3 regions of the Dehalobacter sp. MCB1 genome follow, and region 2 is predicted to be linked to each of the others. Evidence: riboswitches for the same ligand, from Rfam matches in the RefSeq annotation. Region 2 holds a riboswitch; each other region holds the start of a gene.

Region 1 (4,216 bases), on a different contig from region 2:
TCAGATTATGTCTTATGACAAACATTATTCGACGTCTGCTCCCGGCCCGATTGCGCCATTGGATTGGGTCAGAGAAGTTATCGCTTATGCTGTGACTGAAATCCCTTCGGAAAAGATTCTGATGGGTGTACCTTACTACGGAAGAGCCTGGAGAACAGAAGGAAGCGGCTGGGTGTCCAAGGTCTTTGGCTGGGCAGTCGCGACGCAGACCGCTGACCAGTTCTGTGCTACAATCACCCGAGAGACCACGTTGACAGACCCGATCGGCGTACCGACCTTTAAATATGTCGATGAAAGCGGCTACAGCAGGACAGCTTATTTTGATGACCGGCTGAGCTGGGGAGAAAAATTGGATATCATGGACGAATACAATCTCGGGGGCATCGGCGGCTGGTCCATGGGCTGGATCAACGAAGTCAGTACTCCGGAGCTATACCCGCTGCTAAAAGAGCGGATCAACTAATTTTTTACAGACTCCATGACGTTGAGTCTGCATGCCACAGTTCCAGCGTCAAGCGGAGCAAGGAAGCGAAGCGCGGCCTTTTGACGGCCACGGATGGCCTAATGTCGCGATGCCATGGATGGCAAGGAGCGACGTGTCAAGGATGACACAACGGCCGAAAGCGGAATTGTGGCATGCAGACAGGCCCGATATACTTAAGTCTGACTGTAATTTACTATTTAGTACTAGAGGGTGTTCACGCACCCTCTTTTTTCTTACTGAATATTGATATCAGAAGATAAGAAACTAAGAAGTGGGGTTTCAAGATGATAACTAACCTTCAGTTCTGGGATGGATACGGCAGTAAGGCGGCTTACGAGAAACAATTGGCCTGCGTTTCCGGCAATCTTCTGAAATCAATTGATATCCTGGTCCCAAATTTTGCAGGGCCGCTGCAAGCGGATGGCAGTTTTGGCTGTGTCTTTACCGATCCTGAAATACCGAAGTACCTGGTCGCTCTCGGACAACGCAGCGGCGCCAAAGTGGTTCCGATGGTGCTGGGTAGCGGCAAGACTGCCGGGGATATGCTGCGTGATCCTCTGAAACGCAGTATTTTTAAGGAAAGCTGCCTGAAGCTCATCAGGGATACCGGAGCGGACGGGATTCTGGTCGATCTTGAAGCGCTCTCGTCCGATACCGGACCGGGACTTACCGCTTTAATGAAAACCCTCTATGCGCAGTTATCCGCCGAAGGAAAGCTCACCCTCGTCTCTGTGATGTCCCGGACTTCCGACACAGCAGAGCCCTGGTGCGTTCAGTATAATTACCCTGAACTCGCCAAATATGTCGACTATATACAGATCATGTCCTACGATCTGCATTATGCTACATCCGCTCCAGGTCCAATCGCCCCACTGGACTGGGTAAGCAAGGTCATGGCTTACGCAGTTACCCGGATTCCTTGCGAAAAAATTCTAATGGGCATGCCCTATTACGGAAGGGCTTGGCGACAAGACGGCACCCGCTGGGCATCCAAGGCACTTGGGCTTACCGTTGCCATACAAACCGCTTCTCGCTATCATGGAAAAGTTACCAGAAAGACCGTCCCTTCAGACCCCCTAGGCATACCGTTTTTTTTCTATACGGATGAGCATGGCTTCCAGTGGACAGTTTATTTTGACGACTGTCAAAGCTGGAAGGCAAAACTTTCCTTAATCAACACATTCGGCCTTGGCGGGGCCGGCTGCTGGTCCCTGGCCTGGCTAGATCAAGAAAGTGCTCGAAAATTAAACCCGCTGCTGCAGGAATTATTTTGCTAAAAAATGTCACATACTAGTTACATCTTTTTAAAAAACTATTGCCAAGAGGCAATTTGTATACTATAATTTGGATAAGCAAAAGCGATAAATGGCAAATCCGCCGAAAGACGGAGACGCAAAGCTACGGGCCTAACACCACAAGGTTATGGCAGCCGGGTTACCGAAAGTGCAGTTATAGTGCTTATAACGCCTGTTTCGGTATCCGGAACAGGTATTTTGTATTAATAGTTAAACGATTTTCAAAACTAAATAGCAGACGATAATGGCAAACCCGCCGAAAGACGGAGACGCAAAGCTACGGGCCTAACACCGCAAGGTTATGGCAGCCGGGTTACCGAAAGTGCAGGACAAGTCTTTATCATTTTGACATAATGATTGCCCTCTTCAGGTAGCCCCTGAAGAGGGATTTTTTTTAACCGAGAAAGGTGGTTCAACACGATGCAAAGAAAATTATCTTTGAAAGTAATATCAGTTGTTTTGGCAGCTCTGATGTTTATAACCCTTAGCACAACAAAAGCAGAAGCGGCTTACAACGTAGCGTTCCAGACAGATACCATACAGGTGACCTCTCCTTCAATTAGTGGCACCCAATATGACCGTTCCTTCACCATCGAAGGGACAAGCACTCTGAGTAAGATCTGGCTTTGCCTGAGAGGACCCAATGGGGAAATCACAACGGTCCCCGTCTCTGTGAATCAAGGTGTGTTCTCTAAAGTAATTTGGCTGCGTTTTGGAGCCGGTCTATATACGATCTGGGTTGGAGACAACGGAAAACAGTTTGACGGTAGCATTCGCTTCGAGGTACAGAATACTTCAACAGAAAATTACTTTTGCCTAACTCCTTCCGGTTTTGTAAATAGTGACAATCCTACCATCAAAAACCTAGCAGCTTCCCTTACGAAAACATGCACAACGGATATGGATAAAGTAATCGCCATACACAGCTGGGTTACAAAGAATATTGCTTATGATACCAATGCGTATTACAGCGGAAATATCGGCGTCAATACAGCGACAGATGTCATCAGAAGCAAAAAAGGAACATGCAGAGATTATTCCTTCGCCTTCACAGCACTGGCCAGAGCAGCCGGTGTGCAAACCAGAGTCGTATATGGAGATGCCTGGAGCAGCTCGCAGCAGGCCTACGAAAAACATGCCTGGAATGAAGCTCTGGTTGACGGAGAATGGATCAGCATCGATACTACCTGGGATGCAGGTTATATTAAGAACAAGAAATTCGTAACGGCCAGCACGACCAAATATCTGAACATGGATGCGGGAACCTTTGCGAAGACCCATAAAAATACTTCAGTAACCCTTTACTAAGAAATCTCCTGTCAAATCATATAAGATAATAATAAATCCGGCATCATCCATGATGATGTCGGATTTATTGATGAAGTCATTCAAATCATTTCATTGGCAATCGTCTGATTGGCAACGATCGGCTGGTATCTTGCCTTCAAGATGACATCGTTCTGTCGTGTCTTTTCTCGGAAGGCATTCTCAAGACGTCCAACAACCATCCGCGTACTCTCCACATTAATGCCCTGTAGGATAAGGACCAGCTGGAGTTCATCCCAGGTTGCACAGACATCTCCCTTTCGCAGACTTCTGGCGACAATTTCTTTTAATGTCTGAAAAGCTTTGTCGGCAGCGTCTTTGTTCAGTACCGTTTTTTCACTGGGCTGCAAGGTCAATAGCACTGTAAACATTGACTGGCCGCTGCGTTCTACTCTTCGCCTTTCGAGATCATAAACAGATTTAAAAGTTGCTCTGTCACAGAAAAATGGTCCGTCACCATCCGTGCCGGCAATTTCCTCCTGTACGGATTCGATGTCAGCCCGCACAGTCTTATCCTTCGCTGTAATCCTACTATATAGATTCCTCAATTCGGTAGATGGCCTGACACCAAATTCCTGATACAGTTTACTTGTGATATATTCATAATTCTGTTTGGCATCTTTCACTTTTCCTTCTTTGAGAAGTGCCTCCATCAGGATAACATGAAATTCTTCCTCAAGCGGTTCATTAATGATCACTTTTTCACAAACCTCGATCACAAGCTTGTTCTCTCCTTGTGCTGTGAGAAGGCAGCAGTAATCCGACATCGCTTGGAGATACAAACGCCGGTAATGATTTCTCAGAGGTATTGTCCATTCGTTGTATATGGATTCTGAAAGGTAACTGCCCAGATACAACGCTAAGATATTTTGATAGTACGACATGGATTTTTGCGGATCAACAGATTTATTTTGCCTGGCTGCCGTAAAATATTGATCAAATTCTTCAGCGTCCAGCCGATAATTAATGTCCGGATTCCAGCCATAACAGCCATGGGTATATATAATCAGCTGATCCTCATTCATAGCATCATTGTCCAAGGCACCTTTATTCAGTGCCTTACGCAGACGGTAAATCATTGTTCGGAAAGCCTTATTGGAATACTCGTAAT
Region 2 (4,216 bases):
AATAATATTAAGCGAATTGTAAAAAGTGCTGTACGGCCTTCGAAGACAATGTTGGAAAGACTAAGGTATAGAGAGATACCCAAAAGGTTACTTGTTATCAATGTTTTGGTTACAGGCATATATACCATTGGGGTCCTTGCCGCTAATTACTCAGCTCTTCTGGTCCCGGAGCAAGCAGCACTAGCAGCAGCAGCTTCATCAGGAATCATTAATGGCATGGCAAGTATTCTACTTACTTTTTTTATCGACCCAAAATCAGCAATTATTACAGACCAGGCATTGAGAGGAATAAGGCCTTATGCTGATGTGAAAGCATTGGTCATTATGCTTATTGCTACAAAACTAATTGGCACATTATTGGGGCAAGTGCTGTTTTTGCCGGCCGCCCAGATTATTGCAAGCTTTTACATGTAGTAATAATGCCTGTTCATCATGAATATAAGCAAGGAAATAAGAGCCTGTTTATTAATACGATAGGAACTGAAATAGTTTTCACAGAAAATAAATATTGGAAGAAGGAATTAGCCAAATTGCCAAGAAATAAACAATAATTTAATTAAGGGGGGTCATTTTTTTGACGACAATGAGCTCAGTCACTGATTTTCTAGACCAGCGTACTTTAGCTGTGGTCGGGGTATCCAGATCCGAAAAGAAGTTCTCGCATAGGCTGTATAAATCGTTAAAAAAGAGAGGGTATAATGTTTTTGCCGTAAATCCCAATACGGACAGTATTGACGGCGAGATCTGCTATGAAAACCTTCAGTCTTTGCCGCAGAAAGCCGACGGCGTAGTGATCGTTATCCCTCCGGACCAAACCAATAAGGTCGTTAGGGACGCGGTAGAAGCCGGAGTCAAACATATCTGGATTCAGCAGGGGGCTGAATCCAAAGAGGCTATAGACTTTTGTACGGAAAATCAGATAAACGTCATCCATGACCAATGCGTCCTAATGTTTGCAGAACCATCGTTTCCTCATTCGTTCCACCGGTCCATACTGAAGGTGTTTGGAAAACTTCCAAAATAATAGGTTAGCCGGCCCAAAAAACATTTGAGCCGGCATTTTTTTCAAAAAATGGATCAGCTTCACTCGACAATGGATACAATAAAGGTTGTAAGATCTTCGACAAGGTTATATTCCTTAGCCTGGACATGGGCCAGCCCTTTGTCAGCGATTAATACCCTGATAATCGGGCGCATCGGCAAACTTTTATTCTGGTCAACTACAATCCCAACTTCACCTGTATTAAGTTTAACTGTATAGCCGGTCGGATAGGCCGCAACATGCTTTAAGAACGTTACAACCAATTGCTGGGAGAATAGTCTGTTTGCACATCCCATTACAATTTCACAGGCTTCATGCGGTACGATCCGGGAGTGGCCCGGGCCATCATTGACCAGATTATCATAAAAGTCGGCCAGCCCGACGATTTGGGCCAGGATATGGAGGTGCCGGCCGGACAGCTTCCGGGGATAGCCGCTTCCGTTCAGCCATTCGTGATGCTGCAAAGCAATATGCGCACTCAATAAGTTTAATTCGGGTTTGTTCCGAAGTATTTCATATCCGTGAATGGTATGCGTTTGATATAGGTCATTTTCCTTCGGAGTAAAGGCCTCACGTTTGGCGACAAGCTCTTTTGGCAGCTTGACAGTCCCGATATCGTGGAGCAAAGCCCCTACTGCCAGCGCCTCCAGGGTATCTTTATCCAGTCCCAAAGCTTTGCCCAAAATGGTTGCGAGGACGCAGACGCTGACTGAATGCGCATAAACTTGATTATCATAGCTCCGCATATCTGTCAGGCTCAGAAATATCTTCTCTTGAAACAGGATGTCTCCGATGATGTTGTTTACCGTCTTTTTTACTTGAAAACCATTGAGGTCTTTACCGATTCGTACTGCTTCCGCTGAATGCTCAATGGAGTTCATTGCCTCCCGCCTGTTTTCCTCGGAAATAACATCCTCAATAACGATATCCTTGGTTTCGTCATCGTCCACATAGACAATACTAATGCCCAGTTCTTTTAACCGGTCGATATATGGCTGGGTCAGCGTGACTCCTTTACCAAGCAATGAACGGCCGTTATGCGAGAAAATGGTTCTTCCCAACACGTCTCCCTTTTGAAGCCGGTTTACACTTACCTGACGCAATTGTAATCTTCCTTTCCAATAAATCAGTGCTGGCTGAAGCAACAAAAAAATCACCAGCAGACTGCATGGCGACATTCAAAACAAACCTGAGCGGATTCGGTAGCCTGGCAGTCATCAGAATTATTCTGGAAGACCCATAGCTTTGCGTCCCTGGCTTTCACCAGGTTTGCCATTGTCGTTGCTCCTGTATCCCTATTTGATTAATATTTCGGTCATAGAACCATTGTAGCACATTGCTTTCAGGTTCTACAGGGGTTATTTGGAAAATTATTCTTTATTTTGGTGCCAAATGATCAATGTCTCTTAATTTAGCAGAGGAATCTGCTTAAATTCATATAACTCATTAATGATATTTATATACGTGCGGATAACATTCTGAAAATAGTTAAAGGAGAAACTAAAAATGGGAACGGATAAAGTGGTTCATGAATCAGTTGATGGGTATATTTTGCAGTTTCCTGATGAGATACAGGAAATATTAAGAGCAATTAGAAATGTGATAAGAGAAGCAGCACCGGACGCAGTGGAAAAGATTAGCTATCGGATGCCTACGTTTGTACTGAACGGTAATCTCGTTCATTTCGCAGCATTCAAGAACCACATTGGATTTTATCCGACACCAAGCGGGATTGAAGCCTTTAAACAGGAACTGGCCGGTTATAAGGGAGCCAAAGGGTCGGTACAATTCCCGTTAAATAAGCCTATGCCGTATGCGTTAATAAGCAAGATCGTGAAGTACAGAGTTGCAGAGAACTGTTCTGCAGGGGTTGAAATCTGATCTTTATCAAATGATTATTGCCGGGAGATGCATGTGATGGTCAAATCAATGGTAAGTAAAGAATACAGGCGGAAATGCGCCGACTTTTCATTATGCGGATTAAATTGCTGTCTTTGTCCGCGTTTTCATACGGAAGGTTCTTCAAAGTGCCCCGGCTGCGGGGGCCCGGACTTTTTTTTGAAGCATCCTTCCTGTGCCGTAATTACCTGTAATAAAAAGCATCAAAATGTTGAATACTGTTTTGAATGCAGTGTCTATCCATGTGAGAGGTATCAGGCTCCAAGCGAGGCCGATTCTTTTATATCCTATCAAAATGTATTGCAGGATCAAGCCAAGGCTAAAATGGATCTTCAAAATTATCTTGAAGAACTGACGGAAAAACACAAAATTTTAGGGGAACTAATCGCGGATTACAATGACGGCAAATCAAAGGGATTTTATTGTCTGGCGGTGAACCTGCTGCCGCTTGCCGTCCTGAATAATATGATGGATAAGATCCATCATATGGATCGGATCAACTGTAAGGGCAGTGCTGAAGAAGCTGTCCGCTTGCTAAAAGCGGAAGCCGATAGTCTGAATATTCAACTGGTTCTTAGAAAGGCTAAAAAGGATTAAACAGACTATTCAAGCATCATTTCTGGGGATAAATCAAATGTTCTTTGTTTTGGAGGATCAAATATTGTCTGGAATTCGTGAACCAATAGACATTTTTGCTGAGCAGAGGCGCAGTCTGGGAACTGACTGCGAGAACTGCTTCGGGTTGTGCTGCACCGCGCTGTATTTTTCAGCTTCGGAAGGCTTCCCAAACGATAAAGAGGCTGGTCAACCCTGTCGGAACCTGCAGGAAAATTTTCGCTGCAGTATCTATCAAGATCTTCAGGGACTGGGTCTGAAAGGCTGCATAGCATTTGACTGTTTTGGCGCAGGGCCAAAAGTATCCAAGCTCAGTTACGGCGGCAGAGACTGGCGGCGATCACCGGAATTCCGGGAGCAAATGTTTGAAGTTTTCCTTGTCATTCGCCAGCTTCAGGAGATGCTCTGGTATTTGACAGAAGCAGAGACATTACGGCCGGCTCATTCAATTCATGAGGCGCTTCGTACCCTGCGGGAAGAGACGGAACGGCTGACACTGCTCAGCCCAGGCGAGCTTCTGAAAATGGATGTACCCTTATATCGTACCGAAGTAAATACCCTGCTGCTTCAAACAAGTGAACTGGTCCGTGCTTTTGTTTGTCAGGAACGGAATATTCAGGCTGGGATTCGGAAGACGTTTAAGCGCAGGAATAGTCTGAT
Region 3 (4,216 bases), on a different contig from region 2:
CGGACACTTGATCACTATTCAGTTATCAAGGAACACGGTATTCGCCAATCCGATTATCGCACACTTGGCCGAAGATAGCTATACAAAAGCGAGAATTCCGATGAAATAAAGGCGAATTTTTCTCCCTCCATATTTCTCGTTATTATAATTTGATGAAATAATGAGCATAATATAAACGGATATATTTCACCAACTCTTGATTAGAGGAAATAAAAGAGTTATAATATGTACAGTTATTTCACTTAAAGGAGTGAGCTAAGATGGAGAAAAGATCCGGAACTCTTAAAAACAATTTGTCCGGGGATATGGCATATAAATCCTTTGTGCCTGCGGCCTTGCCACCCGTCCCAACGATCACGCTGGATAATGAGGCGGTTGAACTGCTCGTAAAGGCCAATAATCAAATCACTCTGTTAGCCGGCATCGCCATGAGAATTCCCAATGTGGATTTGTTCGTCACTATGTATGTTCGGAAGGAAGCATTGTTGTCCTCACAGATAGAGGGCACACAGGCAACGCTTGATGATGTCCTGAACCCAATGCTCGATGAAAACGTCAATCGCAATGTCGCGGATGTCATCAATTATATCAAGGCGACCGAGTTTGCGATCAAAAGGCTGAAGGAGCTGCCGCTGTGCAATCGACTCCTGAAGGAGACGCATGCGGTTTTAATGCAGGGCGTAAGGGGGCAGGAAAAAAGTCCTGGCGAATTTCGTACATCGCAGAATTGGATTGGCGGCATAGGGAGTACATTAAGCAACGCCAGGTATATCCCGCCCTCGCCCGATGATATGCAGGACGCCATGTCGGACTTGGAGAAATATCTCAATGCTGACGACGACCTCGACACTCTGATTCGTGCGGGGCTGATCCATTATCAGTTTGAAACGATCCATCCGTTCTTGGATGGCAACGGCAGAGTGGGCAGGCTGCTGATCACCTTGTTTTTGATGGAGAAAGGGGTTTTGACCACACCGGCACTCTACATCTCGTATTTTCTCAAAAAGAACAGGATCGAATATTACGACCGCATGACCGAGGTGCGCAATAAGGGCAATTATGAGCAATGGATCAAGTTCTTTTTACAGGCGATACACGAGTCCGCGTTGGATGCGGTGACGACGATTGACCGGCTGGTAGAACTGCACGATAAGAGTATTGCTCAGATCGGTGCGCCGGACAGAACAACGCAGACCGTCTTGAAGGTCTTCCGCTATCTCGAAACAAGTCCGATCATCGAAATCAAGAAGACCGCGGAAGCGCTCGGTTTGTCCTATAACGCTGTTTCAAGAGCCGTGACCGTTCTCATGGAAAAGGGCATTTTGATACAAACAGACAAAGCCAGCCGGACGCGAATCTTTGCTTACAGCGCCTATTTGGATATTCTGCGCAAAGACACTTAATCAAGCGGGGCAAAGCAAAAAGCGGTCGCAGTATTCATTACTGTGGCCGCTTTTTATGGAGCGCGCCATTAAGCCATCGTCTCCAGAGAATGCGGGATGTTTTTCCGAATATAGGAGTCAATCAGCGCATTTTTTACGATATTCGCAATATGCGGATTGTACTCATCAGCAAAGCTGATCGTTACTGGATGTCCGCTGACGGATATGGTGACTACTTTGCTCTTTCCGGTATCCTTTACTGCGTTCATCATAAGTAAATCCTCCTTATGTTTGTAGATGTTTTAATGGCACAAACATAAGGGCCGCCCTGTAATGAAGTTAGGCGCATGACGCACCTGCTTTTGGGCGACCCTCATGGCTTCTGACATTAAGTCTTTGTTTTTTCTGCTTATGGCTCTATTTGACACTACTTCCCGAGCCTTGGGCGACGGCCTGAACTGCGGCCGGCTAAGCCGCATCATGGGAATCTCACCCCCGCCAGGATCTCTGCCGGCTGCCCTCATTGCGTGATCCCCCGGTCAAGGGGGGCTGTGACTGGGCAGAAGTATCATTATAGGCTGACGGGATCATTGCGAAACAGCTTGCCATCGGCTGTTTTCCGGACGGATGGGTACCGCTTTGCACCTTATTTGGCCGTCTTTGATAAAAGAAACAGGAATGAATGAACAAAAAATTGTGGCTTCGTGTTTCATCTGTCCTTTTACAGGTGGTCTTGGCGCATCCTCCGGGGTCGCTTTCCCTTTTTGGGTCCGTCAGCTAACGTATTCAGGTCATCGGATATTCAATTTTCAAAGAACCCTTGAGGGGAAGAAAAAAGATCCCCTCACTTCTATAAGGAAGAAATGAGGGGATTGAGCGGATTTTTTTTACTTTTCCATAAGTTCTTTTAGTTTGCCAAAGATACGGTGCTTCCGGTCATTGATGGTTTTCTGCGGTATTCCGGTTTCTGCCGCAAGCTCCCGCTCACTCTTTTTCTTATAAAAGAACTCATAAATGAGCTTCTGCTCGTCCTTCGGCAAAGAAGATAACGCTTTGTGTAGCTTAGCCTGGGTTTCCTTTTGGATGACCATGTCCTCCGGAGATGGCGAAGTACACATATAAGCGGGGTTTACGCCATCTTCCTTTAATTTTTCCAAGGAAAGCTCATGCTTCTTTGCCTTTCTGGTGATATTCCGGGCATATTCGTATTCCTTGTAGTACGCTTTATATACTTTTCGAGTCACTGGGACTCGTTTACCTTTTACAATAATGGTGTATTCTTTTTGCTCAGACATGATATAGTCCTCCATTTTTTCGAATTTTAGAAATCGAAAAATGGAGAGCGGAGGAGAGCGGCAACGGGGACGGTCAGTATCTACTGTGTAAATCCGTATAACCAAAAGATTGGTAGAAACTGGTCGAAATAGGAAGAAAAAAGTCGAAAGAAAAAACCCAGCAATTTGCACAGTGCAAATCACCAGGTTTTTACTTTTGTATGAAATTATAAGGAAACATGAATATGTACGAAATCCTTCGTCTTTATTTCAGTCTCCTATGGGATTGGTTACAATACATGTCCGATACCCCTTTCGCTCATAGCAAATGGCGAAAGTCGGGGGCCTAAATAGCCATTACAAAAAACATCCATCAAAAGTTGCAAATGGATCATCAGCACAAAAGCCTGCCCAAAAAAGGGCAGGCTTCCGCATGCAACACTTGGCAACCAGGCTATCATAACGCTTTTAAGCGTCGTAGACCCTTTGGCTTTGCGTCCCCGCCTTTCGGCGGGTTTGCCCTTAACATAAGATTATTCATTTTTGATTTATGTTCAAGCGGCTGCGATACTCACACCTCCAAAGAATTCACAGCCTTATTCAACGCAGCATAAAGACGTTTTTTTGTTATAAACACTGGCAGGCTTATTGTTTTGGCAATTCGTTTAAGAGAAAATCTCTGCCAGCAGAAAAGCAATAAAATATATCTTTCTTTCGGACTAAGCCTATAGAGCTTGTCCAACTGCTTTTTTCTTTCGTTATCCAAGCTATTTATACCTTTGGTTGTTCTTAGAAGTGCCGCTTGTACCTATGTTCTCGCCAGTATTTTGTGGCTTTGAAAATGTATTCACGAAGCACCAGTATAGCAAAAACAGCTACTACTTGCATAAACAGGACGTTAAATCCATGCTGAAACAATGGCTTTTTGTTACCATCGTGCAGCGTTCCATGTTGCATCTACGCCATAGCTAACCAGATATGAACCTATTTGCTATAAGGTTGATGGTTATAATTATCCTATTATCACTTTAAGAATACTGGAAATATTATAGAAAAGTTATAGTTTAGTTATAGAAAAGTTATAGGGAAATCGCAAAAACGACAAAAAAGGATGTCGTTCCGATCAGAACGACATCCTTATCTACATCATTTTATTCTGAATATACTGCGGTATAAAGCTTCCCGTACAAGAAGATGATGAGGATTACGCTAAAAAGATGAATATTGCTTTACTATTCAGTTTAGTTCCACCGCTTTGCTATGAAAACAGAACGAAGGAGACCGTCCCAAGGTAACTGCCTCCGTTCAATTATTTTATAGAAGATATCCGCGCATGGATGTAAAAACAATGGCGAAAAGCCGCTTGGAAGACTTTTCGCCATTGTTTAATTATGCCGCTTCTTTATCTAAAAATCGCATATAATCCATTAAAAGTCAATGAACCTGCAAAAGCAGACACTTCTTCCAGTGAATACGTCCGATCAGAATTGAACCATTCTCTATATATGGATAGGATACCGGATACTGCGAACTCAATTGCATATGGCAGCATTTTTTTAT

The links. A riboswitch is a leader RNA that binds a small molecule or an ion and turns the genes downstream of it on or off. The one in region 2 is predicted to bind cyclic di-GMP.
Region 1: it holds a riboswitch for cyclic di-GMP, as region 2 does, so the genes downstream of both, A7K50_RS09350 (transglutaminase-like domain-containing protein) here and A7K50_RS03105 (HD-GYP domain-containing protein) in region 2, are expected to answer to the same signal.
Region 3: it holds a riboswitch for cyclic di-GMP, as region 2 does, so the genes downstream of both, A7K50_RS13570 (sigma-70 family RNA polymerase sigma factor) here and A7K50_RS03105 (HD-GYP domain-containing protein) in region 2, are expected to answer to the same signal.

What each region holds. Positions count from the first base shown of each region.
Region 1 is NZ_LXPC01000012.1:327,458-331,673, reverse strand. Features, by position in the region: gene A7K50_RS09360 (cell wall-binding repeat-containing protein) at 1-463, shown strand, start outside; gene A7K50_RS09355 (glycosyl hydrolase family 18 protein) at 769-1,761, shown strand; cyclic di-GMP riboswitch class I at 1,842-1,926, shown strand; cyclic di-GMP riboswitch class I at 2,016-2,100, shown strand; gene A7K50_RS09350 (transglutaminase-like domain-containing protein) at 2,200-3,087, shown strand; gene A7K50_RS09345 (BTAD domain-containing putative transcriptional regulator) at 3,168-4,216, opposite strand, start outside.
Region 2 is NZ_LXPC01000004.1:187,835-192,050, reverse strand. Features, by position in the region: gene A7K50_RS03115 (lipid II flippase Amj family protein) at 1-414, shown strand, start outside; gene A7K50_RS03110 (CoA-binding protein) at 584-1,024, shown strand; gene A7K50_RS03105 (HD-GYP domain-containing protein) at 1,084-2,145, opposite strand; cyclic di-GMP riboswitch class I at 2,241-2,326, opposite strand; gene A7K50_RS03100 (DUF1801 domain-containing protein) at 2,549-2,923, shown strand; gene A7K50_RS03095 (DUF3795 domain-containing protein) at 2,960-3,538, shown strand; gene A7K50_RS03090 (pentapeptide repeat-containing protein) at 3,576-4,216, shown strand, end outside.
Region 3 is NZ_LXPC01000018.1:94,708-98,923, reverse strand. Features, by position in the region: gene A7K50_RS13585 (Fic family protein) at 261-1,403, shown strand; gene A7K50_RS13580 (hypothetical protein) at 1,472-1,654, opposite strand; gene A7K50_RS13570 (sigma-70 family RNA polymerase sigma factor) at 2,270-2,677, opposite strand; cyclic di-GMP riboswitch class I at 3,098-3,187, opposite strand; gene A7K50_RS13560 (TetR/AcrR family transcriptional regulator) at 4,059-4,216, opposite strand, start outside.